Regions from separate parts of the Paenibacillus sp. FSL K6-0108 genome, predicted to be linked through region 1. Evidence: a T-box and tRNA genes for the amino acid it is inferred to sense, from the RefSeq annotation. Region 1 holds a T-box; the other holds one or more tRNA genes.
The links. A T-box is a leader RNA that pairs with one kind of tRNA and senses whether it is charged. The one in region 1 lies ahead of MHB49_RS27585 (valine--tRNA ligase), so its partner is inferred to be a tRNA-Val.

Region 1 (15,962 bases):
CATGATGAAGCACCTGACCCGAACGTACCATGCCACACATGGTCACAATCGGCGGCGGCCCTTTAATCTCCGGTTTAAGGGCTGGTGTGTCGATGGAGCGAATAAGCAAATTCCCTTTTTGTTTCAGTATATCAAGAATTGCTTCTTTCTGGTCCTCCGTCACTTCCCTGCTGCCCAGTTTGATATCCACATGAACAATCGGTCCGGTCAAAATATTTTGATGGCTGTGTTCCAGCTTATAGCGGAGCTCATAGAGCAATTCCTCGAATTCACATTGATCGTCCAACAGGAAAACCAGGCCGTCTCGGATGCCTTTAATCGTTACGTGATTCGATTTTACCGTCATAAGCCTGTCCCTCCCATCTCATTACATTTCGTGCCCGGGTCCCCAAGTTCCTGCTTCTCACTCCAAAAATGGTTTAAGCAGCTTCTTGTGCTTTGCTCTTTCTCTTACCAATCCGCTCAAGTTGTTTCCGAAGAGGAACATAAATGATCAGCGCGAACACAAAATGAATGAACAAATTGGGAATCATGTATTCAAGCAAAGCCCAGTCAAATGTAACGTGATTAAGTTGGAAGAGCTTGTAAAGAAAGAATAACATGGTGTCATTAAGCAGACTTCCCAAAAGGACGACGGAAACCATCACTGGCAGTGGTGCACGCGGCGCTTGAAAAATAAGTCCCATCATATATGCCGATAATCCCATAGAGAATCCGTATGGTCCAATCATTTCGCCGTAGAATACGACGTCGTGCAATAGTCCAAATAATATGCCAAGCACCAACGCCGTGTGCCGATGATGATATACAGCGATAAACAAAATCACGATGTAAACCAGATTGGCAGAAATGCGCATTTGCCAGCCCGAAGGAATGAGCAGCGGAAGGATCGTTCCTTCAACAATGAACAAAACGAACAGTAACAGGAATAAGACTTGCTTGCGCGTTATCATTATTCTTTTACCTCAGGCGGGATAATCACAATCAGCTCTTTCCAGTCCAGAAAACTTGCATATGGCTTAATTGTAGCTGTTTTTGTTAACCCATATTCGCTTTTCTCAACACTCTTCACTTCCCCGATTCGCATGTACTTCGGAAAGTTATTGATGATCCCGGAAGAGATGATTTCATCACCCTTTTTGATATCTGAATCTTCAGAAATCTTGGTCATTTTGAGCATGCCAGTCTTCGGATCATAACTCTCGATCATGCCAAACACTTTTTCTTTACCAACCGCTGTAGCTGCAATGGCATTGGAAGTAGGATCATTCGCATCCATGGATGTTAACAGATTAACCGTTGACGTGTATGAACTGACATGACTGACCACCCCAACCAGCCCCTCCTGCGAAGTAACAGCCATCCCGGCCTTGATTCCCGCATTTTCACCAATGTCGATATTAATCGTTCTGCTGTTCGGGTCGGAGTTGGCACTGATGACTTGAGCAATTCGTGAACCGTAGTTATACCGATTCTTTTGTTCCTCGGTAAAATTGAGCGCTTTCTGGAGCTGTTCATTCACTTGCTCCATATCATTGTACTTCAGCCGATCACGGGTATAGTGACCCATCGCAATACGAAGCTCTTCATTTTCTTGATATACCGTACGCATGTTCGCCAAATCTTTGAAAAAGCCCGCTACAGAAGAAGCGGGCTTGTAAAATACGTATTGTACAAATCCGACTGAATCCTTCAGGAATTTCTCCGGCCAGGATAGAGCGGTTCGCGGACCGAGCGTAAAGCCCATTAACGCGATAAATGTAACAAGGCCCACCAGCAAAACAAAAAGTCTTTTGTTACCCAGCAGTTTAAACAGTTCGACCACCCTCTAACATCCATTATTCTCTTCCGAGCCATGCCCGGCGGGGAGACTGTCAGACTTATAGTCCCATCGAGAATATCAGCCGATTCTCCCCGGGTATGCGGGTAATAGCTCTCCCGGGATTAACCGGGTCCTCTTCGTTGATATCATGCCCCTTGGTCGATAAGCGAGCCAAGCTTAGCCTATATCAATTAACGTTTGGAACGAACTGCCGAACTGCTTCTGCTCTTGAACAAATGAATATTCTCAAGTGCCTTACCTGTTCCGATTGCAACGCAATCGAGCGGGTTCTCTGCTACGATAACTGGCATTCCAGTTTCACCAGCAAGCAGCTTGTCCAGATTGCGAAGCAATGCACCGCCACCTGTGAGAACAATACCGCGGTCCATAATATCCGCTGCCAGCTCAGGAGGACATTTCTCCAAGGTTACTTTTACAGCTTCAACAATGGCATTCACCGTATCCGCCAAAGCTTCGCTGATTTCATCCGATGTAATTGTAATCGTCTTCGGCAGGCCTGTAACGAGGTCGCGTCCACGAATTTCCATGGTTTCCACTTGCTCAAGCGGCATAGCTGATCCGATATCCATCTTTAACTGCTCGGACGTACGTTCACCAATCATAAGATTATACTGGCGTTTAATGTATTGAATCACGGATTCATCCATCTCATCACCCGCTACACGAACCGAACGGCTTGTTACAATACCACCAAGAGAGATGACAGCCACTTCCGTTGTACCGCCACCAATATCGACAACCATACTACCTGTCGGTTCCCATACAGGCAGATCTGCACCAATGGCAGCTGCAAAAGGCTCTTCAATCGTATAGGCTTCACGCGCTCCAGCCTGTTTGGTTGCATCTTCAACCGCGCGTTGTTCTACTGCAGTAATCCCAGATGGTACACATACCATCACGTTCGGATGACGTTGGAACATGGAGCGTTGTTTCTGCGCCTCACGGATGAAATATTTGATCATCGTTGCCGTTGTATCAAAATCGGCAATAACGCCATCTTTCATTGGACGAATGGCACGAATGTTACCTGGTGTACGTCCAATCATTTTTTTGGCGGCTTCACCTACTGCCTCAATGCTTTTTGTATCTGTCCGTATAGCGACAACCGAAGGTTCGCGCACCACAATTCCTTTTCCACGTACATAAACCAGCGTATTCGCTGTCCCCAAATCAATACCCAAATCTTTCGTAAAACCACCAAACATGACGTAATCTCCTTTTCTGCCTCATATAGCTGCCCTGTTAAACAAGAGCGTTTCATTTTCATTCCCACCACAATGGCGGAGCTAATATTCGCATTTGTTTTGTGTTGCATTGTTTTGCATTTGTAAAGTGAACCTATCTTCTACGGACAACGCCGTCAACATTCATAGGAAAACATCAACGCCAACCATTATATTATACTAGGCCCTTCTCCTTCAAACTTACGTACGTTCCATCTCCAATAATAATGTGATCCAGCACATCTATGCCAACAATTGCACCGGCCTCAATCAGTCTTTTGGTTATTTGAATGTCCTCTGGACTAGGCGTAGGATCACCACTGGGATGGTTGTGTGCGCACACAATAGAGGCACTGCTGCATTTGATGGCAGCTCGGAACACTTCACGCGGATGTACTATCGAAGCGTTAAGGCTACCCATGGAGAGTGTTTCCTGGGCAATAATGTGGTTTTTGCTATTCAGGAAAAGACACACAAAGTGTTCCTTCTGCAAGTAACGCAGTTGTTCGGTAAGAATATCGGCAGCATCACGAGGAGTACGGATTGAAGTTGACTGTGTAAGTCTGCTCTTCGCAATCCGATGACCAAGCTCTATGCTCGCTTTTAGCTGTACAGCCTTGGCCATGCCGATTCCCTTCATCGAAGTCAGTTCTTCCAGGCTGAAATCCATCAACGAGCGAATTCCACCCGCTTCAGTCAGAATCCGCTGTGCCATATGCACTGCGGATTCCTGTCTTGTACCTGTTCGAAGTAAGATCGCCAGCAATTCAGCATGGCTTAAGGCGCCCGCCCCATATTCCATCATGCGTTCTCTCGGGCGTTCTTCCTGGGGGATGTCGCGCATCATATATTGAGGCGACTCCATATATTCCCTCTTTTCAGATCGTCAATTGCAGAATTTCATGTACGTGGCAGTACATGTATGCCGAATCCATCCAACATATCGCTAAGCAAGGACAGCGGTAAGCCAACCACGTTGAAATAACATCCTTCAACACGTTCTATCAATGAAGCACCAATGCCCTGAATGGCATATGATCCTGCCTTGTCCGAAGGCTCCCCGGTCTGAACATACGCACGAATCGTAGCTTCAGACAATTCCTTCATCGTTACATCAGTCTTCCGATACTGAACCATTGATTGTCCATTACTTGCATCAATACAAGCTACTCCCGTGAAAACACGGTGTACACGACCCTGTAGACGGGTTAACATACGTTCAGCGTCCGCTTCGTCTACGGGTTTACCGAGAATATCGCCGTCCAGAACGACAACAGTATCACTACCAACAATAACAGCATCCTGTTCACGGCCTTCCAGTCCGCGATAAACGGCTAGCGCCTTACGCATCGCAAGTTCCTGTACCGTCTGTTCAGGAGTCCATTCCGGCGGTGTATCTTCATCGGCGTGACTTGGTATTACTTCAAAAGCTAGATGGAGTGATGCGATCAGTTCTTTACGCCGTGGCGAAGTGGAAGCCAGAATAATGCGACGTTGTTGTGTTCTATCCAAAATAACCGGCCCCTTATGCTACGGCGACATCCTATCGGATCACGCTAGTAGATATCATTTTTTTAGTTTCTTCGTCAAAATTCGTCATTCTCCTATAACCTGCGATACAGCCATACAGCAGCAATAATACCAATCAGACTTAGGAGGCTCATTTGAAATTGAAGTGAAATATCATAACTGATAATATCCAGATCAGCCTGCGGAGACCAACGAATGGTCGTGGCTTTTGTTAGAAAGGCAACGGCCTTTACAGGCTGCAGTGCCTTGGCGATCCACGCACCGGCCAGCCAGCCGAGCAGCAGAAACAGCAATAACATGCCGAAGTTTTTTTTCATCGGTGATCTTCCCTCGCCATTTTTTGACACCCACATTATTATACGGGGTTTTGTACGTCAATACAAACACAAATCCGGCAAGGGGAACTATTTCCAGTTCCTTGCCGGATAGGGATTTCAAGGCTGTGTTATGGGAAAGGGCGGATTACTGTTTTATCGCTTCAAGCCATTTTTTTTGCTGTAATACATATTCCATCAGATCAGACTGCACAGACCACATATGCACATTAGCGGGATTTTTGTTGTATTCGGCGAGTGCGGTTACCGCACTGTTCATTGATTTCTCCATCGCCGATACATACGGTTGTACGTCTGTACCCAGACCGGGTGCAATACTATTTAAACTGTTCAGCCAGAGTTCATGTTGGTTCTGTAGTGCGGTCATCGTTTCGGTTGAGACCGCTTCAGGAACAGACTGGCCGAGTTGCTGGATCGAAAGGGTAGACAGTTGCTCAACCAGAGCTGATCCGCTCGCAAAGAAATGCTGCACATCCTCTGCTTTTCCGCCAAATACTGTCGGGTTCACTTCTGGGTTGACGATTTCCTTGACGTACAGTTCCACACCTTCGGCCTTAAGCCTTGAGCTGAGCAGCTTGGCCTCCTCACGGTCAGCCGAAATACCTGCGTATACCCGATTACCATCCTCCGGATCAGAACCTGCGGCAATGCCTGCCTGAGACAGTTCCACCTTCGCCTGTTCAGCGCGTTCAGGAGAACTGAATACACCATATTGCAGTGCATAATAGCTGCCGCCTGTAGTCGTTGCCACGGGCTGTTGTTCCGAACCAGCCACTCCCTCTTGACCTGTTACAGCAGAAACCGCCTGATTCGCGGGAATCTTGCCTCCAGGATCTACCGCCCCTTCCCGATTAAAAAAAGAAAGAATAACCATGCCGAAGAGGGCCCCGGTTACAAGCGCACCCGTTACTGAACCAATCATTTTCCACCCCCTCGGGGGACGATTTCGCTTATAAGAGTAGTTTGCACTTTCTGCAAGCCAATCATGACCACCATAATGCTCGTCTATCCTGTTCTCGTCCTCATCTCCCGGATATGCAGTAAACTGATTATAACTGTATCCCGGCTCATCAAGTTTCGAATCCTTGTCCGTTCTTTGGTAAGGTTCAGGTACAGTGGAGCCTGTTAGCGTCGTCTCTCCCCAGTCACCGGGAATATCCTCTGGTGTCCATGAAGGCGTTGTATTCAACTGCGTTGGTGTTGGCATTGGACTTTGCGAAATATCTTCACTCAAAGCGGCAAATGTGCTCGATGTGTTTATCCCCTTGTTTTCAGGCTTGTCCGACTCGTTATCCCCAAAGCGAAACGTCATTCTAGCATTGCTCACCCCGTACCCTCTCCTTTGTCCCATTTATAACAGCTATATGCGGAGAGAACCTGAAACATTCCATCTCAAACAAAAAAACCGCCTGCTTCGAAATGAAGTCAGACGGTTCATGAATGTATTTATTTCAACCCTTTGGCAAGTGTATCGCCAACTTTCCAGATATCACCTGCGCCCATCGTGAGCACAAGATCGCCTGGTTGAAGACGGTTCTGCAAATCTGCAACAACTTCTTCCTTTGTCGGCAGATAACGCGCAGAAGCATTGCTGTTTTGAACGATGAGTTCAACCAGTCTAGCCGAGTGAACACCTTCAATCTGTTTTTCGCCCGCAGGAGAATAGATGTCGGTAATGAGAACCTCATCCGCTTCTGCAAAGGCACGACTGAACGCATCCAGCAGGAAGAACGTACGTGTATAACGTTGGGGCTGGAATACCGCAATGATACGTTTCCCCGTTGCTTTGGCCGCACTGATGGTAGCTTCAATCTCGGTCGGATGATGCGCATAGTCATCAATAATCAATATATCACGCGCCTCGCCCAGTACCTGAAATCTGCGTTTCGCCCCATGGAACTGGATAATGGCAGCCGTAATTTTCTCAAATGGAATACCTGCTTCCAGACAGGTAATGACTGTAGCCATCGCATTATAAACGTTATGTTTACCTGGAACAGACAACTCCACCGTACCCAGCACATTGCCCTGATGGCTCATTGTAAAGGAAATTCGGCGGTCGCCAAGCACGATATCTGTTGCCGTATAATCAGCAGCATAATCAATGCCATATGTGGTCACCCGTGATTTCAGCTCTGGCAAAATGGCTTGAACATTCTCATCGTCAGCACACACAATGGCCGTGCCTTCTGGACGAATCTGACTCAGGAATTGCACATAAGCTTTTTTAAGCTCCTCAAAATCACCGTTATAGTTCTCCAGATGATCCGCTTCAATATTCGTCACAATACCAAGCCAAGGGTGATACTGCAAAAATGAGCCGTCGCTCTCGTCTGCCTCGGCAACGACCCAATCGCCTTGGCCTGCCTTGGCGTTGGTACCTACATTCATGATTTCCCCGCCAATGATGTATGTCGGGTCTGTATCACATTTATCCATAACGAGTGCAATCATGGATGACGTGGTTGTTTTCCCATGAGCCCCGGCTACAGCCACACCCTTGCGCTCATTAAGCAAACGTGCGAGCATCTGTGCGCGATGCAGAATCGGGATGTTCAGCTGCTCGGCTGCCACCCGCTCCACATTATCAGCAGGAGCTGCTGTAGAGTAGACTACCAGATCTGCCCCATTTACGTGCTCTGCCGTATGTCCGATATATATTTTCGCTCCCTTGGCTGCCAACTTCTCAGTTAACTCCTGTGAAGCAACATCCGATCCGGTAACGGTGTATCCCATCTCAAGCATAACTCTCGCGATGGCACTCATGCCATATCCGCCAATCCCTATAAAATGAACGTGTTCCGATGTATTTAACAAAACTTTCACCAACCTTTTTCAGAATCGGTTTGATGCAAAAGGGCTGCCCGCACATCTGCAATCAGGTACAATGTGCCGGACACCACCCCCAGATCCTCCGCTTCCGTCCGTGACTTCAATAGATCAAGTGCCTTTGCCCATTCGGGCTCGACGATGATTTCCAGCTCCGGTTTCGCAATGGAGGGACGTACCCGTTCGACGATCTGCAGCAATTCGGCTGCATCCATTTTGCGTCGGAAATCTGGCTCGGTCAGGATCAGCGTATCCACTAGTGGCAGTATATGCTGCAAATACGCTTCATGATGCTTATTCGCCAGCATGCCCATCATCAAAATTAACTTGTTGTGAGGATATACGTCGATAATGCTCTTGGCCAGCGATTCAGCCCCCTCCGGATTATGAGCTCCATCCAGAACAATGCGGGGCTGATCAACCACTTTCTCGAACCTTCCTGCCCAGAAGGCATGTTCCAGTCCAAGTGCAATATCTTCATCATCCAGCATAAATGCCATGTATTGGCGAAGCAACTCCAGTGCCATAAGTGCGCCCGCTGCATTGTCGCATTGATGTGCACCCTGCATGCGAATACGAACGTCCAGATCACGGAACGGTCCTGTAAAATGAAAAGATTGTCCGTTCTCATCACTGTCGAGTCTATGATAGGAGAAACGATCTCCCGCCAGATACACGGTTGAACGCAGCCGCTCTGCCGTCTCCTGGATCACCTTCACAGCTCTTGGCTGTGTGGCACAGGTAACAACGGGTACCCCCGCCTTAATAATGCCTGCTTTCTCTCCAGCAATCGCCTCAATCGTATCTCCCAGTACATCCGTATGGTCCATACCGATATTGGTAATGACCGATACCACGGGTGTAACAATATTCGTTACGTCCATCCTTCCCCCGAGCCCTGTCTCCCATACCACAATGTCCGGGTAACACTCTTCCGCATAATACAGAAGGGCGAGTGCCGTAGATACCTCAAACATCGTAGGTGATCCAAGGGGAGTCGAAGCCATCTCTTGAACCAAGGGATACAGGCGGTTCGAGAGTTTGAGCAATATCTCTTCCGGGATATCCTCACCGTTGTACTGAAAACGGTTTGTGAATTTGGTGATATACGGCGATGTGAACGTTCCAACATCATATCCCGCCTGAAGAAGCACTGACGTCAAAAAAGCGCAAGTCGAACCTTTGCCGTTCGTTCCCGCGACATGAATAAATTTGAGACGCTGGTGAGGATTGCCCAGCAATGACATTAATCCCTCTATTCGTTCCAATCCAGGTCGGATGCCAAAAGGAATAAGACCATTGATCCAGTTCACTGCCTCGTCATAGGTAAGTAAAGGAGATGCTATTTCTGTCCCGTTAAGTTCCGTCATATGATTCACCTTCGGTTTGAGTTTGGTTGAAAAAAGCGGCCGGATGGCGCATAAACACTCCATCCGACCCGAATATATTAACCTTTCAGTTCCTTGATTCGTGCAATCACCTTATCCCGTTTATCGGAATAATCTGCTTGCTTGGCGCGCTCTTCCTCAATAACCTTGGCAGGAGCCTTGGCAACAAAGCCTTCGTTCGCCAGCTTTTTCTCCACACGGAGTACTTCGCCCTCAAGGTTCTGCAACTCTTTCTCCAGACGAGCCACTTCCTGATCAATATCAATAAGACCCGCCAGCGGCAAGTACAGCTCAGCCCCAGTAATGACAGCAGTCATAGCTTTATCCGGTGAGCTCAGATCCAGGCCGCTGTCGAACTCGGACGTATTACAGAAACGTTTGATGTAATGGCTGTTGCGTTCAATGATGCTGGACGTCTCTGCGTTGTTCGCTTTCACCATCAATTCAATTTTCTTGCTCATGGGTACGTTTACTTCTGCACGGATGTTTCGCACTGCACGAATGGTGTCCATAAGCAGGTTCATCTCGGCAACCGCTTCTGGGTTCTCCAGTGCAGGGTCATACACCGGCCAGGAAGCCAACGTGATCGTCTCGCCTTCATGCGGCAGATGCTGCCAGATCTCTTCCGAAATGTAAGGCATGAACGGATGAATCAGGCGCATGGTCTGATCCAGCACATAAGCAAGCACGGATTGTGTTTTCTTCTTGGCAACCGGATCTTCCCCATAGAAGGACAACTTCGCAAATTCAATATACCAGTCACAAAGGTCATCCCAAATAAAGTTATACAGCAAACGGCCTGTTTCTCCAAATTCATACGCTTCGATTAGACGCGTAATATCGCGAGAAGTTTCGTTCAGGCGGTGCAAAATCCAGTAATCCGCAGTTCCGAGGTCCCCACTAATATCACGTTCTTCATAGGTGAACCCTTCCAGATTCATCAGGGCGAAGCGAGAAGCATTCCAGATTTTATTCGCAAAGTTACGAGCCTGTTCCACCCGTTCCCAACGGAAACGAAGATCCTGTCCCGGAGTGCTGCTGGTCGAAATCATATAACGCATCGCATCCGCGCCATATTTCTCAATAACATCCAGTGGGTCAACACCATTACCTAGCGATTTGGACATCTTGCGTCCGTCTGCATCACGAACCAGACCGTGCATCAGCACATCCTTGAACGGAACCTCTTCCGTGAACTCCAGAGCGGTAAAGATCATGCGCGCCACCCAGAAATAAATAATGTCATACCCTGTTACGAGTACACTTGTCGGGTAATAACGTTTCAGATCTTCCGTGTCTTCCGGCCAGCCTAATGTAGAGAACGGCCATAATGCGGAGCTGAACCATGTATCCAGAACGTCTTCATCCTGTCTCAGCTTGCGTCCAGCGTATTCTGGCAATGTTGTCGGATCTTCAGCAGATACAATAATTTCTCCAGTCTCCTCGTCATACCAGGCAGGAATACGATGACCCCACCACAATTGACGAGAGATACACCAGTCACGAACATTTTCGATCCAGTTCAGATACGTTCTCTCGAAACGATCCGGAACAAAACGAACTCCTTCACCGCTTTGTTGCTTCTCAATCGCTTTCTCCGCGAGCGGCTTCATCTCAACAAACCACTGTGTTGATAAATACGGCTCAACGACAGCTCCCGTCCGTTCGCTGTGTCCAACCTGATGCGTATGATCCTCGATGTTGATCAATACGCCCAGTTCTTTCAGGTCTGCAACAATTTGCTTGCGGCAGTCGCTGCGATCCAGTCCCTGATATTTGCCTGCTTCGGCATTCATCGTACCCGTCTCATCCATCACCGTAATCTGTGGCAGATCATGGCGGAGACCCACTTCGAAGTCATTCGGATCATGAGCAGGCGTAATTTTCACGGCCCCACTTCCGAAATCTTTATCTACATACTCATCTGCAATAACCGGAATCTCACGGCCGATAATAGGCAGAACAAGCACCTTGCCAATCATGTCTGCGTAACGCTCATCCTTCGGATGAACAGCAACTGCTGTATCTCCCAGCATCGTCTCTGGGCGAGTTGTCGCTACTGTAACATAACCACTTCCGTCTTTGAGTGGGTAGCGAAGATGGTACAAATGACCCTGAACTTCTTTATATTCAACCTCAATGTCGGACAGTGCAGTCCGGTTCACCGGGTCCCAGTTAATAATTCGTTTGCCTCGGTAGATGAGGCCTTTTTCATACAATTGAACAAACACTTTACGTACAGCCTGGGACAGGCCTTCGTCCAGTGTAAAACGTTCACGAGAGTAGTCGAGCGATAATCCCATTTTGCCCCATTGCTGACGAATGGTTGTTGCATATTGTTCTTTCCAGTCCCAGACCTTCTCCAAGAACTTTTCGCGTCCCAAATCATAACGAGTCTGGCCTTCTTCACGCAATTTTTGCTCCACTTTGGTTTGGGTAGCAATACCTGCATGGTCGGAGCCCGGCAGCCACAGTGCATCATAGCCCTGCATCCGCTTGGTACGAATCAGAATATCCTGCAGTGTGAAATCGAGCGCATGCCCGATATGAAGCATTCCGGTTACATTTGGAGGTGGGATTACAATCGTATAAGGTTCAGCATCTTTACGCTGACCCGCCTTGAAATATCCATTTTCCATCCAAGTGGAATACCATTTTTGTTCCGCAGCTTTCGGATCATATGTGGTTGGCATTTCTGTTGCAGCTGAATTTTTTTGTTCAGACATGTGTCATTCCTCCGTTACTTATTCATCATCGCCAAAAAACAAAAAAACCTTTCATCCATCAAAGGACGAAAGGTTAGCTTTCGCGGTACCACCTTTGTTTCACGCAGATAGAAAGACAGACTGCCCCTTCTGTACTTACGTGACACTTCAAGCAGATAACGGCTGCGACCGGCCCATCCTACCTCAGGTATGAATGACAATAAAGCTTACTCATCCCTTGTATTCAAACAGGCAACTCCCGGGCGACTTCGATCAGTTGGTTCCTACGGAATTTCCCAGCGCTACAATCCCGCTCTCTGAAAGGTCATACTGTCTACTACTCCCGTTCCACGTTGTTCTTCAAAAAACCTAAACACATCATACCCTGCCCGTGCCCGATAGTCAACCTGACAACAGCGGAAAAAGCGCGCTGCAATGCATGTTGTGGGCGAACAAAGCAAAAACCCGCCATCCTCAAGGGATCACGGGTCGAAATGGACATTGAAGCTTCGTACAGATTAAGGGATATATAGGATCTGCCCTTCTTCCACAACCTGTTCCGATAACCGGTTATATAACTGGAGCTCTCTGGTACTTAACTGATATCGATCTGCAATGGTATCCAAAGTCTCTTCACGTTGTACAATACATAATTTCACCTTGCGGAACGGGGTCTGATCTACAATGGTGCCGAGAAACAGATTCTTCCACTCTACATCATCAGGTTGGAATGTTTCTTCCTGTGGGACTCCGGCAAGCGCCTCTTGCTCCCGTTCTGTTTCCGCCTCTCGTGTCACTCTGCCCGATGATAACAAGGAGGAGATGCCCACGCCCTCTTGCTGTTTGGGTGCAGACTCTTTCTTACTGCCAAAAGCAACCTTGAGCTCCGGCTTGTCTTCCGTCTCTGCCACAGGTTCAGGGATAAAAGCTTCATTTTCGGCAGACTCATTCGTGTCCGATGATTCAAGTGGAGGGATGTCTTCTTTCGAAACTTCCGGTTCCGATGCTGCAAATACATCCTGCCAGTTCTCTGACTGCGAACTTGTCTGGGCATCTGCTAACGCCTGATCCTCCAGCTTTGGTTCCGATCGGGCAGATTCAAAATGCCATACTTCCGGTGCTGCCGGTTCATCTGAAGGCTGTGCGTCCAGCTTTGAATCGGCATGATCCGAATTCCTTAAGTTCGTATGTAAGGTCTCGACAGAAGGCTCGGACCAAACAGACGACTCTTCAGCCAGAGGAAGCAAAGACTCAGACTCAGGGTAAGAAGCCAACCTGTCGGCTGTCTCCGCCAAAAAAGACGAAACTGGAGAAGGGGAATCGGACAACTCATTCGCTTGCGCTTCATCCTCCTGGTCCCTCAAGGACGAGGACTCTTCGTTTTCAGCTAATATTTGGCTTTGCTCTGCATTCCCATCCCCTTGCTGCCAGGATTGAAACTGTTCGGGAGAAGCCTGAAATAGATGCTCCCGCTGTAACTCCTCTTCGCTCCGTTGGAGCAGATATTCCTGAGCAAATACATTGGGAGAGCTGGCTGTCTGCTCTGTTTCAACGTAACGGTCGCCCTGCCGAGGGTCGGGTGAGTGTACAACGGTAAACTCATCCGCTGACCAAGCCTGCGGTTCCTCCACCGGAAATCCCTCTATACCCCGAAGCGACAATACGCCTGTAATGTTCAGACTTCGGTTGGATAATAAATCGACATCAAAATTCTCGATCTCAATGGAAATATCCTCAAGCGATCTTACCCGGTTCAGGGGTACCGTGATCTCCACCGGGATAAAATGTTTGAGTTCCTCCGAGATTTCGTTCTCTCCCCGATACGCACCTGTTAACAAAAGATGGCCTCGCAATGTTGCATGATCATCCTGACCTATCACCTGAATGCGGGGATATAACTCAATTTCCTCCAGCTCCTCAATTGCAGGGACTCCCTCTGACAAATGAACGCGCTCATAAATATCGAACCGTAAACCATAAGGTTGATTCAACAAAGGTGGCGTCCTCCTTTCGGCATATGTTCACCATGATCCTTCTCATGGGACTGATCCATGGTCCAAATCCTTCGTTACCCCATCTATATGCCTTGAATGAGAAGAGCATGCCACCTTTTATGCAAACCTTCCCAGTTTATTGGTCCTTGCTTTCCCGCCCTGCCAGTTGTTCGAAATCCGGCGGCCAAGGGTCAGCCACCTCAATTCGTGCCCCTGTGAGCGGATGACTAAAACTCAGTGTCTCCCCATGAAGCGCCTGCCGACCAATAGAATCCCTTCTGCCTCCATATAACTCATCTCCAACTAGGGGATGGCCTACATAACTTAAATGTACCCGAATCTGGTGCGTACGTCCTGTATCCAGTGTTAGCCGGATAAGGGTAGACCTATCCCACACCTCCACAATCTCCACATGGGTTACAGCTTCCTGCCCACCTTCAGATACACGCCTGCGTTGCTTGTGATGTCTGTCCTTCCCAATTGGAGCATCAATTGTATTCAACTCCGTGGATATCTGACCATCAGCTATGGCGACGTAATGGCGTCCAATATCTTTACGTCGCATCCCTTCATCCAGTTTGGTGAGGGCAAAAGCATTTTTGGCATATAATACAGGCCCAGTCGTGTCCTCATCCAGACGGTGAACATGACGTACATTTGCCTGAATCCCATTCATTTCGTAGTAGGAGGCAACCGCATGATCCAGGGTAATCGATTGATCCTTACGGCTCCCATCGGGATGAAGCTTCATTCCGGCCGGTTTATGCACGACCAGACAGAAGTCATCCTCATACAGGACATCGATTTCCGCCCAACGCGGTTCAACATCAATCGGCTGAGACGCAAAAAGGGCCAGCCGAAGCCGGTCCCCTGCCAGTTGTATGCCCTGATTCGTCTTTAGCTGGCGCAACATTTTCTCTGGTAAACGAAGTTCAGACAAGAGCCATTGCTCTGCAGCCGTTTGCCTGTCTGAACTGCCTGTCACCGCTTTGCCTGGCATCAGCTCAAGCCATTCCCCACGGCGTTTCCAACTTTTAATGGTCATAATGATTGAAGAGCCATACGATTCGCCTCGATTGTATCGTCAATATCCTGCTCCGTATGCACACCAGAGACAAACATGCCTTCGTATTGGGAAGGTGCAACACTTACACCCTGATCAATCATGGCCGCAAAATAACGGCGGAATTGATCCAGATTGCTTTCTTTAGCAATATCATAATTCGTAACCGGAACAGCACTGAAAAATGGACAAACCATCGAACCAACACGGTTAATTGTTATGGCTACACCTGTCTCTGCTGCATTCTTTTCAAACCCGGCCTGCAAGCGTGCGGACAGCGCCTCCAGACGATCATAGACCTCCGGTGTCAACAATTTGAGCGTGGTGTATCCTGCTGCCATAGCAAGCGGATTACCGCTCAGCGTACCAGCCTGATAGATCGGTCCTGTCGGAGCTATCTGTTCCATCAGATCACGTCTGCCGCCATAAGCGCCTACCGGAAGCCCTCCACCGATGACTTTACCCAAACAAGTCAGGTCAGGTGTGACACCAAATCGCCCCTGTGCACAGTTTAAACCTACACGGAAACCGGTCATGACTTCGTCAAAAATGAGCAGACTGCCGTATTGAGACGTCAAACTGCGCAAGCCTTCAAGGAAACCCGGAACGGGCGGAACAACGCCCATATTTCCTGCAACAGGTTCCACAATGACGGCTGCCAGTTCTTCCCCATAACGTTCAAAAGCAAGCTTCACCGATTCCAGGTCATTGTATGGAACTGTAATCGTATTAAGGGCTACACCTTCTGGAACACCAGGGCTGTCAGGCAGGCCTAGTGTTGCCACACCAGATCCCGCTTTGATTAGTAGGCTGTCAGCATGCCCGTGGTATGACCCTTCAAATTTCAAAATTTTACTGCGTCCTGTTACGCCACGTGCCAGCCGAATCGCACTCATGGTTGCTTCCGTACCGGAATTCACCATTCGTACAATATCGATCGAAGGCACACGCTCACAGACCAGTTTAGCCATCTCTGTCTCCAGCAGCGTTGGCGCACCAAAACTTGTTCCTTTAAGAGCTGTCTCCCGCAAAGCTTCTACCACGTCAGGATG
Region 2 (15,962 bases), 780 kb from region 1:
GTGGACTATCAACCAGTTCAGCAACTGCGATTCCGGATTATGCGAAGTGGGGAATCATTGCAGTGAAAGAAACGCAAACCAAGTACAACGTGGACATTTTGGATTACAAACACATTGGCCGCACCTCGTTAACCGCAGACCAATCCCGTGAACAGTTTAAGCTATGGGTACGTAATAAAGACGGTAAACAATTTGCTGTATTTGTGAATGTTGATTTTAATCCGTCTACCCAGCAGCTAAAAAAAGTACAATTCATAGAATCGGATCGACGTTAAGAGCAGTTATAACCATCAATTAGAAACTGAACGGTTGAATTGAGCCTGAACGGCGCAGCAAAAAGGATAGGAACCAGACTTCCCTATAAAAGGGATTAAGTCTGGTTTTTTTATTTCAAAAAAATCCTTTTTTTAGTTGTTGAATAAAGAACTTATGTTCGCATATAATAATAAAACAAACACATGTTCTTATTGGAGGGATGATTATGCTAGGGAAATATATTGGTCAGATGGTGGAGCTCGTCTACATGGATCGTGCAGGGCATATTACACAGCGGCAGATTCGAATCAACAGCGTAAGGGAAGGGAAGATTAGAGCATCCGCAGGGAAAGAGGGAGCACCCCGAACATTTCTGGAACAAGGTATTCTGGCATGGCGTCCTGTACTCCATAAGGATGGGAAGGAAGAAATATGCTGAATGATTTTGAACGGAAAATTTTGCGTATTATTGTTAACTATGCGGGGCAGCGTCGGCGAATGCCACGAATGGATGAGTTGGAGAACAAAACGGGGAGAAGCAAGGCGTTCATTCATGAGTCACTGCTGGAGCTTGAGCGCAGGCAGCATATTGTGTGGGAGAACAAGTCTACATTGGAAGGCATACTCATTCTGCAAGCATGGGAGCAGGAACCACAGCCCATTCGCAAAAGCCAGCCTGCTGGCGATGCCGTGAAGTATTTTACCGAATATTAAAACGTAAAAAACGCCAACCCGGATTGCCGGATTGGCGCCTTGTCAGGCAGAATGCATCTATTAGAAGATAGGAAGTTGATCAAGGTTATTGGTTGGGTCGCCGTCTGCGTCACCGCGAATGTACATTTCGCCATCTCTGCCCTTAAAGACGTTAACACCTGCAATGGCGCCTGCTTTTACTTCTGCCAATGCTTGTTGGTAATCCAGCACACGTCCAGACGAAGTTTGGAACGCCGTCAGATCGCCGTCACCATTTTTTTGTACTGCTGTGAAGCTTTCGCGTGTCGTTTGATCCATGATGTCACACTCTCCTTATCTGACCAAATAGGAATCTGGTTACCTCTTTAGCCTGTCCGGATTATAAAAAACATATGCACAACGTGGCTTATATCGCACGCACAGGGTTGCCTAGAGGCTCTTTTGCATACGAACATGCAGAATGTCTGCATCATAAAAAGGCTCTTCCGAAATCACTTCATACCCGAGCTTCTCATAGAACTTCTGTGCTTGGCACTGTGCGTCCAAAACAGAGTAGGCCAATCCCAATTCACGTGCCCGTTCTTCCATGGCTAACAAAAGCACACGCCCGTACCCGAACGAACGATGAGATTGGAGTACAGCAATACGCTGCATTTTGGCAGTATCCTTGGTGTAATAGATCAGACGCCCTGTGGCTACAGCCTGTCCATCAGTACGCAACAATACATGATGTACATCAGGACTAATAACATCATATTGATCAATCTCAATGTCAGCAGGAACCTGCTGCTCGATGACAAACACATGATTGCGGATATTCAATGCTTCCTGTAATTGTTGTTCAGTCGTTACATAACTAATCTCAGCTGCCAAGTCCATTCCTTCTTTCTGCTCTACGCTATCAGAGTGAATTATACAAAAAAATGCTTTTCCTGTATAGTTAAGTCTGGAACATACTGGGAGAGGAGGTGCGAACCATGGGTATGGCGGGAGTGATGACAATCACACTTTTGATGTCGGCCGGAATGATTGCTTTGTTGTACTATGTGACCAAGAAGGCGTATTCCAAAAAGTGGGACGAAGACGAGTGAACTATACATAATGTTTCTCAGGGTAAGACTTCAATATTGCCATGTGGGGAGTAAACGTCATGCACGACAGACTTGGAGTATACATCCAGCCAAACGGGCAGGTCATCATTAACCTCATTGGGTTCGTTTAATTGTTGGAATTGTACCGTATGCTCATCCCGTTCCAAACTGCAACCAACAGCAATGTATATTAATGCGGCAAGCGCAATCAAACAGGCTACGTTTTTGGCTGTTATAAATAAACGCAGCTTACGTTCTTTCATGTTCTTCATATGGAATTCACCTCGTCATCAAAATGGTAATTGGTAATCTTTCCTTTATTGTGCACCAATTCGAATAAAATATTACCAATATAACGATTGACAATGTACGCGGTTACTTGGTATGATACTGTTACTTGATTGGAAAACAATTAGATATCATGATCTGTTAGCTCAGCTGGGAGAGCACTATCTTGACAGGGTAGGGGTCAGTGGTTCGAGCCCACTACAGATCATACGTAAAAGTCCTTGCGCAGCAAGGGCTTTTTTCTTTTGTTTATTAGAACAAGGCATTATGAAAGTCTTTGGGGACAATTGAGGGACAAAAAAATTAAAAGGAATACACCAGATCCTTCGCTGCACTACGTTCACTAACTCTTCTGCAAATCAGCGAGATTCTGTTTACCCCAATCGCAGAGAATCTCCAGCACAGGCATCAGCGTTAATCCTTCACCAGACAAACAGTATTCTACTTTTGGCGGTAATTGTGGGTACTCTGTACGGATAATCAATTGGTCGGCCTCTAATTCTTTCAGCTGAGAGCTTAACATTTTATGCGTAATGCCTCCCAAGGCTCTTTTCAATTCTCCATATCGCAATGTTTCCTTTTTCCATAACCAAAACAAGATATGCATTTTCCATTTTCCGCCGATCAATGACATAGCATGTGAAAATGGTTTAACGTTTACTTCCTCAGCAGTTTCCATATTACACTCTCCTTTTAGATAGTATCTACCTTTTAAGTGCATACTATACTCTTTTTTCACCCTACTATACAATAACTCATGAAACAGAGACAAGGGCGAACAAGCCTAATAAAAAAGGGAGAGAATATATATGGGAAATAGTAATCGTAATTTCTTGCAGCCTTATACATTTGCGAATGGTTTTACGCTAAAAAATAGAGTGGTTATGGCGCCGATGACAACGATGTCCAGTTTCTTTGATGGTTCAATTACCAATGATGAAGTCGATTATTATGCCGAACGGGCTGGTGGCCCTGGTATGATCATTACGGGTGTTGCATACGTAACTGAAGGGGGAAAAGGCTTCGAAGGTGAGCTATCCATCGCAAGTGATTCTACAATCAAAGGACTGTCCAAAATTGCAAGGGCCATTCAGAAAGACGGAACGAAAGCCATTGTGCAAATCTTTCATGCAGGACGCAAAACGAACTCCAAAACGCTAAGAGGTGTTCAACCCACCAGTGCGAGTGCAATCGCTGCCGCACATCCAATCGGCTCGGAGACGCCGCGTGAATTAACACCTGAGGAAATCGAAAGCATTATTAAGGACTTCGGCAGGGCAACCTTGCGGGCCATACAAGCTGGTTTTGACGGAGTAGAGCTTCACGGGGCCAATACGTATCTGTTGCAGCAATTTTTCTCCGTCAATTCCAATCAACGGTCCGATCAGTGGGGTGGCAGTTTTGAAAATCGTATGCGATTTCCGCTGGCAGTCATTCAGGAGGTTGCATCGGTTATCGATGCCCATGCAGATAAACCCTTTATCCTCGGTTATCGGATTTCACCCGAAGAAATTCATATGCCGGGCATCCAGCTCGAAGACTCCTTGGCTTTTGCCCAGGCTCTGACAGACACGCGGGTTGATTACATTCATCTGTCGATGGGAAGTTACAAACGAACCTCTTTAAACCAACCCGATGACAAGGAGCCGATCTTAACTAAATTCGTTCGGGTTTTGGATCACAAAAAACCTCTGATCGGTATTGGATCGATTGAGCGGCCGGAAGACGCAGAAGAAGTTATCAACGCCGGGGCAACTTTGGCTGCACTCGGACGGGAATTGATTCGCGATCCGAAATGGGTACAGAAGGTAAAAGCAGGTGACCTTGGTAGCATTCGTTACCAAATTTCTCCGTCTGATATGGACGAATTGCGTATCCCTTTGGCAATGCAGACTTATCTGGAAGGTTCGTTTCGGGAGGTTATGCACTTTACTACCGATAGTCAGGAAGGGACTGACTACCAGAATTCGCTAGCACCGATGGAGGGTTTTGAGAAGAAAATGTAAAGCTAAACTATTTTAGGTAGATTGAACTTTTTGATCAGTAATAGACATTTATTAATCTAGAGCGACCATTTCCTTGTATCACAAGAGGGAGTGGTTGCTTTTTAATTTTATAATAATGATTTACAAACACAATTAAATTGTGTACAATCTAATTGTTAGCAAAACAAAAAGAGATATCATCTTTACTAAATAAAATCTAAACATACAGAGGAGACAATACTCATGAAAACATTATATGAAACTACAGTTATTAATACAGGTGGACGTCAAGGAATTGTGCAATCGCCGGATAACGTATTTATGCTCGATGTCGCTGCCCCACCTGAACTGGGAGGTAAAGTAACAACAGCTACGAATCCCGAGCAATTGTTTGCAGCAGGCTACAGTGCTTGTTTTAATTCAGCGCTGGAGTTTCAGTTGAAGAAACACAACGTCGAAATTGAGAGAAGCACAGTATCGGCTACAGTTATGCTTGTGACGGACCCTACGGATAATGGTGTGAAGCTGGAAGTGGAACTTGAAGTTAAAATTGAGGGTCTGGATGAGGAGACAGCACAAAAGTTTGTCAAACTTGCACATGATTACTGCCCATATTCCAAAGGTATTAAAGGAAACGTCAATGTTACCGTGGAAATAGCCTAATCTTTGAGCTGGGGCGATTGAATGCTTTGGTTTGGACTTCCTTTTGAAGTCTGACGCACGTATCTAAAATAATGTCCAACATACTGAAGGCCTCCGAGGAATCGGAGGTTTTTTGATATGTTTTTATTTCTTCAGCGATATCCAATAGTAGATAAGAAATTAAGCACGATTGAAATATACCCATATGGGGTATATTATAAGAGTAGAAAACGAAAGTTCAAAGGAGTGCAACTCATGAAAAAGTATGCAATGATATTGCTGACTACGGTGATCACGAGCAGTCTGATGTTAAGTGGATGTGGCAAAAATGCTGGGCAGGATAATAGCAGTAGTAACAGTCATACAGCGAGCACAGGAGAGATGCACCACTCGGATTCGGGAGAATTACCGGAAGGGCTTCAGGAAAAGAAAAATCCAACATATCCTTTGGGCAGCCAGGCCGTGATGAGTACGGACCATATGGCTGGAATGAAGGGTGCAGAAGCGACCATTGTGGGAGCCTATGAGACAACAGCGTATACAGTCTCGTATACACCAACCACAGGAGGAGATACTGTGAAAAATCATAAGTGGGTCATCCAAGAGGAAATTCAGGACCATACGGATCAACCATATGCAGCAGGAGCAGAGGTTGTGCTGAACGCTGACCACATGCCAGGAATGAAAGGGGCTAAGGCAACGATTGACTCCGCTGAGCAAACGACGGTATATATGGTTGATTACACCCCGACCACAGGCGGAGATCCGGTGAAGAATCATAAATGGGTCACAGAAGAAGAATTGTCTATTCAATAATACTTTTTAAAGAATAATCAAATTCTCACTCAATTATGGGTTATACTGGAACAATAAGATTAAAGTTGCTTGAAAGGGGAATGTATATGATGGACTTCAGCAAGCCGCCCCATGCTTCCGAAACACATACACACAAACAGCGCCATGAAGAAAATGAACAACAGCTTTTAGCCGGAGGAAAAAGCATTTGGTGGGAAATCAGCAACTGGCTAATTCTCGCTGGGATACTTGCAGTGATCTTCGTATTGTTTAAGTTCGTTTTCTAGAAAAAGAAAAATATTAATACTTTAGATAAGGGCCATATTTAAAGTGGCTCTTTTTTTACGCTCGTAAATAGAAAACTTCACAGGATAACAAATGACAAAAATAAATATTTGTCATTTGTTATTTGATGTGTTAATCTAAACTCAACGGAGGTGACTTGAGGATGGTGCGGCCATCTTATTGATATGGAAAAGGACAAAAGTGCTGACTTTTTAACCAAGGAACAAATTATTGCAGCAACGCAGGAAACGCTCCGGCGCTTCGGCGTCGCTAAAACTTCGGTCACGGATGTTGCCAAATTGCTCGGGGTCAGTCACGGCACCATTTACAGACACTATAAAAGCAAGAAAGAATTGCTTGAAGGCGTGACTGCACAATGGCTAGAAGATGAGATCATCGCCCCTTTGACGACAATAACTAAGGATCGGAGTTATACCGGAGAGGGAACACGTCATCTGAAAGTATATATTGAAGCTTTAATTGCTCGTAAGCGTTACTATGCCGAATCCGATGCTGGGTTATTTGAGATGTACGCAAGGGTAACACAGGAATCCGCAGATATTATCGAGAAGCATGTGCAACATCTTGTACGTCATTTGAGTGAGATTATCCAGCAGGAAAACCAGTTCCAATTTAACAACCCGGATGTAGTTGCAAAAGGGATCCTTCAAGCTACAGCTCGTTTTCATCATCCGGCACACGCCTATGAATGGCAAAGCCCTTCAATTGATGCGGAATTTGCACAGGTGTGGTTGTTGATCGAAAAGGGATTATTACATTTGGAATAAGAGAGGGAGTAATCGTAAATGAAAAAGCTAACAGGTAAAGTAGCCATTGTAACAGGCTCATCCCGGGGGATCGGACGTGCTATTGCAGAGCAGCTCGCTGATTTGGGCGCGGATGTTGTCATTAACTACGCGAACAGTCCTGACAAAGCAGAGCAAGTGGCAAATGTTGCTCGCCAAAAAGGAGTGCGTGCCATTACTGTTCAGGCTGACCTTGCCCGGAAGGAAGATGTGGAGCGTTTATTTTCCGAAACGATAAGCCAGCTTGGAAAAGTCGATATTCTAGTCAACAATGCTGGCATTATGAAGACAACGCCTTTGGCAGATGTGACTGAGGAAGAATTCGATCAGCAGTTTGCCATCAATGTGAAAGGTACATTTTTTGCTTGTCAGCAAGCATTGAAACACATGGAGGATCAGGGCCGAATCGTTAACTTCTCCACTTCCGTAACTGGACAGATGTTTCCGGGATACAGCGTGTACGCAGGTACCAAAGGTGCAGTTGAACAGATCACCCGTCAGCTTGCGAAGGAATTTGGCTCCAGAAAAATCACCATTAATGCCGTTGCACCAGGTCCGGTGAATACCGAATTGTTTTCGGTCGGAAAGACGGAGCAACAGCTCGAAGGGCTGCGTAAAATGAATGCATTTGGTCGTCTGGGTGAGCCGGAGGACATTGCCAATGTAATCTCTTTCCTTGTCAGTGCAGAGTCGCAATGGGTTACAGGACAGACGCTGCGTGCAAACGGCGGTTTCATTTAACGATATCATGAGCGAAGTTTATTCCTTTTGACACACAACCGGGCGAATCCCCATATGATGCATTACATCAGCAAGCAAATGGAGAAATGGGGAATCCGGGATGGCAAAACCAAAAGGAAAAAAGGCTCCCGTGTTAAAGAGTGACAAACTTCGTGTATCCATGAAGTTGGTTACTTCGGATGTATGTGAGCGCTGCAAGACGCCCTGTACGCGAGGAATGGATTATGCAGCACGGATGCGAACGGATGGAGCTGTAGGCAAGGGCGTACCTTGTATATTGACTCGTCATACCTCGTAGTCAGCAGCATAATAAAATTGATCCACAAGAAATTCGTATAATTACGCATTGCCAACAACTATACTATAGGGGCGTCCTTTAACAGGGAACGCCTCTTTTTGATTGTTCCAAGGGGTGGAAAATATTTTGGATAAAAAATGAAAAATGATGAAAAACGGCGCAACTTTGTGGATGAGTCTGCAGTATAAATGTACAACAGCTAGCAGCAGGGGAGGGAATATTGACGGAATGAAATGGAAAAGAATTTTGCTGTGTGTCACGGTATTCTCCTTGCTCGGCGGGTCTTTATTGTTTGCAGATTCAGTGAACGAGAAGATTCGGGTTCTCATAAACGGCAAGGAAGCAGCTGACGGTGGTTATCTGATTGACGGAACGACCTATGTACCTGTAAGGGAAGCGGGCGGAATCGCCAGATGGGATAGCACAAACAAGAGAGTAACGGTTATCAAACCGAATGTACATATTTTTCTCTTCAAGGGAGATACCGTGTTTGGCAACGTGAACGTGGGTAAGTTGAAATTTAATGTGTTCTCACAAGTCGATAGTTTGACAACGGATATAGCTGCCGTGAAGGTGACAATTACCAACCCTAGTGGTGAGGTTAAGGATATTCAGTCCCAGGAGCTTAAGACACAGAAGGATAACTTCTGGTTCCGAACGTACGATTTTACGTATGATTTCAGCCGGGCTGGCAAGTACCAAGTCGGTTTTTATATTAAAGAAAATGCAAACAGTAGTTATGTGCTGGCAGCCGAGAAAATCATTACAGCGCTGAACGATTGAAGCAAAAATAACCTTGTCGGTTAAATTGACCTGAACCATTGAACATGTTACGATATGCAAGGTTACACAATTTCTATTTATAAAGCGAGGTATATCAATGAGCGATCACACACATGAACACGGCGATGCCTGCGGATGCGGTCAAGACCACGACCACGACCACGAGCATGAAGAAGTTCTTCTGACACTGACAGACGAGAACGGAAATGACGTGGAGATGGTTCTGGTGGAGACGTTTGACGTGGAGAAGCATGTTTATGCGCTCCTGCTGGAACGTAACAATCCTGAAGCTGACGGCATCATTCTGCGTATGGAAGAAGAAGACGAGGAAATGGTGCTCTACAATATTGAAGACGAAGAAGAGTGGACCCGTGTTGAAGCGGCGTACAACGAACTCGTTGCAAGCCAAGAATAGTCATCCTTTTGGAATAAAGCAAGAAGGCTCCTTGATCACAGGGGGCCTTTTGTTTGCTTTTTATTAGGTGTATATGCTGTTTTTTCTAGTCATAGGGACAGTGAAATAGGTGGAAAAATGCAAACGGTACAGCGATCATAAGCCCAAGGCAGGACAAGTCTGTGTGGGGAAAAAAATAAAAAGGACCAAGCATCCCGCTTGGCCCTTAGAGATCGATCAACCTCATGAAGAAATGGCTGTACTAGAAAATGGCATCTGCTTCCACGATGACTTTCACGTTGGTAACGCTACGGTCTTCGGGTCCTTTTACAGGAAGTCCAACTTCAACATGATCAATGATGTAGTCGATATTTTCCTGAGTGATGACCTCACCTGGCAGCAGAATCGGAATCCCTGGAGGATAAACGTAGATGAATTCCGAAATAATCCGCCCCGCGGATTCCTTGAAAGGAATGACTTCGGTATCACCATAGAACGCATCACGTGGAGTCAGCATCAGCTGTGGCACATCTGGAACCTTGACCACCAACTCATGGGCCGGATTCACTTGATAATACGTACGGGATAGATCCTGCAGGGCGCTCAGCAAGATTTCTACGGAATCATCCGTATCTCCCGGCGTGATGAGGCACAGAATATTATACATATCACTGAGCTCCACCTCGATTTTGTAATGCTCACGTAGCCAGTTCTCCGTTTCATAGCCTGTAATTCCAAGGTGGCGAACATGAATGGTTACTTTGGTTGGGTCGTAATTAAAGGTAGCCTCAGTGCCCAGCAGCTCTCTGCCGAAGCAATACAGACCGTCCATATCATTAATGGAGCGTCTTGCAAACTCAGCCAGATCAATCGCTTTCTGTGCCATCTGATGGCCATTCAGAGCCAGATTACGTCTCGACGTGTCGAGCGAAGCCAGCAGGATGTATGAAGTCGACGTTGAAGTCAACATACTCAAAATGGTTTGCACACGTTGTGGATTGACATATCCATTCTTCGTGTTCAGGTTAAGTACAGAACTCTGAGTCATCGATCCACCCAGCTTGTGTACACTTGTTGCAGCCATATCGGCCCCGGCGGCCATAGCTGAGAGTGGCAAATCTTCATGGAAATGAATGAGTACGCCATGCGCTTCATCCACAAGTACGGGGACTTGATAGCTATGCGCCAGTTCAACAATTTCTTTCAGATCGGTACATACGCCGAAGTACGTTGGGTTAATGACGAGCAATGCCTTGGCATCAGGATGACGCTCAAGAGCACGTCGGATCGCGCCCGTAGTGACACCGTGATCAATTCCTAGATTGGCATCCTGCGCTGGAGAGACGAACACGGGTTTCGCTCCCGAGAAAATGATGGCAGACATGACCGATTTATGCACATTTCGGGGCACAATAATCTTATCACCCGGTTCACATACGGACAAAATCATGGTCATGATGGCACTGCTTGTGCCTTGCACACTAAAATAGGTATAATCGGCTCCGAAGGCATCGGCTGCCAGAATCTGCGCTTCCTCAATGACACCGGTTGGCTGGTGCAAATCATCCAGCGGTGCGATGTTAATCAAATCTATGGAGAGGGCATTATCGCCGATAAATTCACGAAATTCGGTATCCGTTCCCAATCCTTTTTTATGTCCCGGAATATGAAATTGCACCGGATTGAGTGCCGCGTGATTTTTTAAAGCGGTAAACAGCGGCGTACGGCGGTGATCCATCAGTGCTGTCACAACCTTTCCTCATTATAATTTGTAAGAAAAACGTCTTTCGACGTAAATTCTATGAAGACATACCGCATATAGCGGATGTTTTTCCTGCGATCACGGATTTAGTTCAGCTTCGCTGAAAACTTATCATATTGTAATCTCAAACAAATTTGAGTATAGCAAATTAAGAACCGAATGCAAGCAGTATTGCTTGACAATTTTTCGAATTGCTGAGATTTGGACACATCCCCGAGGGTTACAGTAAGGATAGGAGATGGGCAAGCGAGCATCGAAAGGGGAAAAAGAATGCAAACCAATACCAAACCAGCCAAAATTCTGCGATCACCTTTTTTTATCGCCATGTGGCTAACGCTTTTTCTAGTTGAAATTATTAAAGGCGCCCTGCTGGTCGCTATTTTGCCCGTGTATATGGACAATATTCTGGGCTTGTCCGCTGGCGTGATCGGTGTGGCCTTCGCCCTTCAATATTTGGGAGATAATCTGTTCCGGGCTCCCTCAGGCTGGGCTGCAGAACGGATTGGGTTCCGCGCCACAATGGTGACGGCCCTAATTTGTACATTAGTTGCTGTAATCATGATTATATTCTTCAAAAGTGCATTTGGACTTGCTATGGCTTGTCTCATTCTTGGAGTGGGTACATCACCCCTGTGGCCTTGCGCCATGACAGGCGTGACCGCGATGTCAGGGCCGCAGAATAAGAACGGTACAGCCATGGGCGCGCTGGAGATGGCGGCTCTTGGGGGGACTGGACTTGGGCCGATCGGCATGAACTGGCTGCTGGAGCGGACACATCACGATTACCGTACCATTTTCCTGGTGTTGATGGGTGTTGCAATTCTAGTCATTCTGGTCGCCCTGATTCTACCCGGACGTGTCGTTGTTAAGGGAGAGCATGCGGAAAGTGAGACCAAGCGGGCAGATACGAAATATCCGGCTAAACCGAATATTCTTACCCCGTTCATCCGACTCAAAAATAGTGTCCAGGGCACATTGCATCGGGTACGCAGCACCCTTAATGTGAATCCGCTCGTATATCCTGCACTGTTCATGCAGTCCTTTGTTATTGGCCTGCTCAGTCCCGTGCTTACGCTATACACTCGTACAGACCTGCACATCTCGCCCAACCTGTACAGCTTGTTGCTGATAGCCGGGGGTGGCATCACGGTCATTGCACTGCTGCCTGTAGGGAAAATGGTAGACCGGTTTGGAACGGCACCGTTCCTGAACATCGGTTTTTTGATGGCAGCAGCAAGTCTGTTTGCGTTTTCTTCCATAAAGTCCATTCCTGTGGTGTTCGGCATCGTCATGCTGGTTGGCGTTAGCTATGCGATGATTCTCCCGGCTTGGAATGCGTTTGTAGCCACATTGATTCCCAAAGGAGAACGCGGAGCGATCTGGGGGTTCTTCTTGACCCTTCAGGGATCAGGCATGGTCGTAGGGCCGATTGTATCCGGACTGCTGTGGGATCACATTAGTCATCCGGCTCCATTTATCGGAAGTGCTGTCGTTATGGGCGGACTTGCCGTTGTGCACTATGTGTTATCGCGTAAACCGTATCGTACAGTTCCTGCCAAATAATGCCATTAAATCTGGTGAGATGATTTATAAGAAAAGGGGGTTCCGACAACCGTATAGGTTGTGGAGCTCCCTATTTTGTGTAGCACGGTGTATCTATTTAAATCCTGCATGTCTTATGTAGTGTTCCGTGAGAAGCCAGTTGATTCATGAAACACTAGTACTGTTCAGGCAGAATGCTGCGTACTTCCCTCAATTGGCTTCAAGTTCTTCAGCGATTGCAGTTTTGTTAAGACTTTCGTAAGATGATGGCTAAAATGGCCAAAACATGTGTACCAAACATGCCTGTGTGTCCATTATATCTCACTAAAACCGGGGGCTTGCCCCTGTGCATCTGCGGAAAGCTGCGATCCTCCGGATCAATCGGTGAAAAATAGTCAAATAACCAAGTACCCTTACATAAAATGAAGTATAAAATAGGGTAAGCCGATTGAGTAGAAGCGATTGAAGAAGAGGACCGGAGCATCTCCGGTACAGATGGAGGGAGTGCCGTGAATAAGAGTTATGAAGTTGAATATTGCAATCTGGAGCTGCGGTTCAACCGTCGGCATATCCAAAATTTGATCAAAGACCTTATTCGTGAGGGGTATTCACTATATTGGAGCGAGGACGAATCCTTTTTTATTCTGTCAGTCCGCACCGGTCGCAAACTGGTAAAGCTCCGTTTTCAACAGACGCGCAGTGGGAATTACAAGATGACGGGCGATTATATCATCAAGGACGCAAAGCTTGCGGAATGGTTGGAGAAGCTGATTGGGGATACACGCGGGCATGCCGTTGTGAAACGATTTAAGGATCAGCAGATGACCGTGGAGAACATTTTGTTTGGAGAAGTCATTCGTCTCGTTGAAGTATCCGGGTTCAAACAGCGTGTTATTTTTCAAAAGGAACCTGCGCCGACGGCGGAAGAAATGGAAGAAATGTTCCTCTCGCGCGAAGGCGAGGAGCGACTCATGCTGCTGCGCATGGAGGTGGACGATGAACTGGAGCGTCTGCATGCCGCCATTCAGATGAATAATACCGAGAAAGCAAATGCCTGTCGTGAAGTCTTAAAGCGGTTGTCAGGACACATGTTGATGCTGGAAGGCTGAAATATAACGCTGTATTTATGAAAATACGATGAACACCTCAGGCAATTGGGGTGTTTTATCGCTGTGCGACCATGGTCCGGGGTTCACTTCTATGCGTAAAACCGTTAAAATGGGGGTATTGTTGAGAATTTATTTCAATAAAATTAATTGGAGCAAAGGATGGAGGACCAGATGGCGAAACAACAGATCGGTGTCATTGGACTTGCAGTAATGGGCAAAAATTTGGCCCTTAACATTGAAAGCAGAGGTTTCACGGTATCGGTATTTAACCGTTCCCCGGAGAAAACCAACGATCTTCTGAAAGAAGCCGAAGGTAAAAACCTGACAGGCACATTCTCCATTGAAGAGTTTGTGGCATCCCTGGAATCCCCGCGCAAAATCCTGATCATGGTACAAGCCGGTTATGCAACCGATGCAACCATTGAACAACTGCTTCCTCATCTGGATGAGGGCGACATCATTATTGATGGCGGTAACGCATACTTCCCTGACACTCAACGGCGCAGCAAAGAGCTGGAAGACAAAGGCATTCGCTTCATCGGTACAGGCGTATCGGGTGGGGAAGAAGGCGCGTTGAAAGGCCCGGCAATCATGCCAGGTGGACAAGAGAGTGCGTACAAGCTGGTTGAACCGATCCTGACAGCCATTTCGGCCAAAGTCGGTGACGATCCTTGTTGTACATATATCGGACCAGACGGTGCCGGACACTATGTAAAAATGGTACATAACGGCATTGAGTATGGGGACATGCAATTGATCGGTGAGGCGTACCACCTGCTCAAATCCGTATTGAACGTTTCTGTAGAGGAACTGCACGAAATCTTCACGGACTGGAACAAAGGTGAACTCGACAGCTATCTGATCGAGATTACGGCAGACATTTTCTCCAAATACGATCCGGAAACAGGCAAACCGATGGTTGATGTCATTCTGGATGCAGCCGGACAAAAAGGAACAGGCAAATGGACAAGCCAAAGCGCACTGGATCTGGGTGTACCTTTGTCCATGATTACGGAATCCGTATTCTCCCGTTTCCTGTCTGCAATGAAAGACGAGCGTGTGGCGGCAAGCAAAATATTGAGTGGACCTGCGGTTGAAGCATTCTCTGGCGACAAAAAAGCGTTCATCGAGAATGTGCGCAAAGCGCTGTTTGCAAGTAAAATCGTATCTTACGCACAAGGCTTTGCCCAAATGCGCGCAGCTTCCGACGAGTACGGCTGGGATCTGAAATACGGCAACATCGCCATGATCTTCCGTGGTGGCTGTATCATCCGTTCGCAGTTCCTGCAAAACATCAAGGAAGCATATGACAAGGATGCAGCACTGAAAAACCTGCTTCTGGACCCATACTTCCAAAACATTGTAGAATCATACCAAGGTGCGTGGCGTGAAGTTGTAGCTGCTGCCGTAACTCAAGGCGTTCCGGTTCCTGGATTCTCCAGTGCATTGTCCTACTACGATAGCTACCGTACTGAGCGTTTGCCTGCGAACCTGCTGCAAGCACAACGTGACTACTTCGGAGCTCATACGTTCAAACGTCTGGACAAAGAAGGCAGCTTCCACCACAACTGGATGGAATAGTAGCGTATATACGCAAGTCCGTGAGATTTGGCTAAAGTGTCCTCGGGGCCTTGGCTGGAAGAAAGGCATGGACTGAAGCTTGGAAAGGGGACTTGGAGAGTCGGTTCATACCGAGAGCTCCAGGTCTCTTTTTTTATCGTATGTATGAGCTGGTCCCTACGCTTTACGAATCTTAGACGCTCTATTTCGTGGATATGAGCCTTTTCTAATCTCTAACGAACTCAGAAGGTCCTATCGAGAACAATTGGAGCGAAATTGCGCTGTTTTGAGGGTGCTTTTGCGAAATAAGTGTCCTGAGATTCGGTAGAATTTTATAATCGCTGTAATTCAAAAAATAAGCTGATCTGAGTTCGTTAATATCGTTGGGAGTTCATGGACATGCTTCGATATGCTCGGGAAGTGCTTGTGGATGCTTATAATGGAAGTCGGCCACTATGGCCTTCCCCAGTCCGAAGGGCTGTGTTATGATAGGACAAAAGTGCTCACGAATTGCTTGAATTAAAGGAGTGTACACCTTGAGCAAGTCTAACAATATTATTCTCATCGGCATGATGGGAACTGGCAAATCAACCGTGGCTGACATGCTCGCACGCGAGCTGGGTTACCGACTGATTGATGTGGACGCCGCGGTGGAGAAAGAGGAAGGATGTACGATTCCTGAGTTGTTCACAGGCAAGGGAGAGACGTATTTCCGCGATGCCGAGAGCCGCATGCTGTGTTCGGTCCTGGAGAAAAAGGCGCAGGTAATTGCAACCGGAGGCGGTGTAGTTCTGCGTTCCGACAACTGTGATGTTATGTCGAAGAACGGATGGGTCGTTGCCCTGACTGCTGATCCGGCAGTGATCGTAGAACGCGTCAGCAGTTGTGATAACCGTCCGCTTTTGGCAGGCAATGCCGAGGAACGCATTCAGA

Region 2: it has a tRNA-Val gene. The T-box ahead of MHB49_RS27585 (valine--tRNA ligase) is inferred to sense a tRNA for this amino acid. The anticodon was not compared.

The regions. Positions count from the first base shown of each region.
Region 1 is NZ_CP150288.1:6,050,735-6,066,696, forward strand. Features, by position in the region: gene minC (septum site-determining protein MinC) at 1-346, opposite strand, end outside; gene mreD (rod shape-determining protein MreD) at 420-953, opposite strand; gene mreC (rod shape-determining protein MreC) at 953-1,825, opposite strand; gene MHB49_RS27550 (rod shape-determining protein) at 2,014-3,048, opposite strand; gene radC (DNA repair protein RadC) at 3,242-3,931, opposite strand; gene MHB49_RS27560 (Maf family protein) at 3,967-4,578, opposite strand; gene MHB49_RS27565 (DUF4321 domain-containing protein) at 4,671-4,913, opposite strand; gene MHB49_RS27570 (SPOR domain-containing protein) at 5,059-6,258, opposite strand; gene murC (UDP-N-acetylmuramate--L-alanine ligase) at 6,378-7,697, opposite strand; gene MHB49_RS27580 (bifunctional folylpolyglutamate synthase/dihydrofolate synthase) at 7,754-9,130, opposite strand; gene MHB49_RS27585 (valine--tRNA ligase) at 9,208-11,874, opposite strand; T-box leader at 11,933-12,213, opposite strand; gene MHB49_RS27590 (LysM peptidoglycan-binding domain-containing protein) at 12,372-13,847, opposite strand; gene MHB49_RS27595 (RluA family pseudouridine synthase) at 13,984-14,892, opposite strand; gene hemL (glutamate-1-semialdehyde 2,1-aminomutase) at 14,889-15,962, opposite strand, start outside.
Region 2 is NZ_CP150288.1:5,271,951-5,287,912, reverse strand. Features, by position in the region: gene MHB49_RS24060 (DUF3889 domain-containing protein) at 1-275, shown strand, start outside; gene MHB49_RS24055 (hypothetical protein) at 482-694, shown strand; gene MHB49_RS24050 (hypothetical protein) at 688-969, shown strand; gene MHB49_RS24045 (DUF3892 domain-containing protein) at 1,030-1,266, opposite strand; gene MHB49_RS24040 (GNAT family N-acetyltransferase) at 1,378-1,821, opposite strand; gene MHB49_RS24035 (hypothetical protein) at 2,057-2,311, opposite strand; tRNA gene MHB49_RS24030 (tRNA-Val) at 2,463-2,535, shown strand; gene MHB49_RS24025 (winged helix-turn-helix transcriptional regulator) at 2,671-3,006, opposite strand; gene MHB49_RS24020 (NADH-dependent flavin oxidoreductase) at 3,137-4,333, shown strand; gene MHB49_RS24015 (organic hydroperoxide resistance protein) at 4,556-4,975, shown strand; gene MHB49_RS24010 (YdhK family protein) at 5,210-5,770, shown strand; gene MHB49_RS24005 (hypothetical protein) at 5,857-6,036, shown strand; gene MHB49_RS24000 (TetR/AcrR family transcriptional regulator) at 6,220-6,822, shown strand; gene MHB49_RS23995 (SDR family oxidoreductase) at 6,841-7,581, shown strand; gene MHB49_RS23990 (hypothetical protein) at 7,682-7,879, shown strand; gene MHB49_RS23985 (copper amine oxidase) at 8,108-8,662, shown strand; gene MHB49_RS23980 (DUF1292 domain-containing protein) at 8,760-9,077, shown strand; gene MHB49_RS23975 (aminotransferase class I/II-fold pyridoxal phosphate-dependent enzyme) at 9,319-10,794, opposite strand; gene MHB49_RS23970 (MFS transporter) at 11,089-12,381, shown strand; gene MHB49_RS23965 (hypothetical protein) at 12,870-13,469, shown strand; gene gndA (NADP-dependent phosphogluconate dehydrogenase) at 13,641-15,050, shown strand; gene MHB49_RS23955 (shikimate kinase) at 15,566-15,962, shown strand, end outside.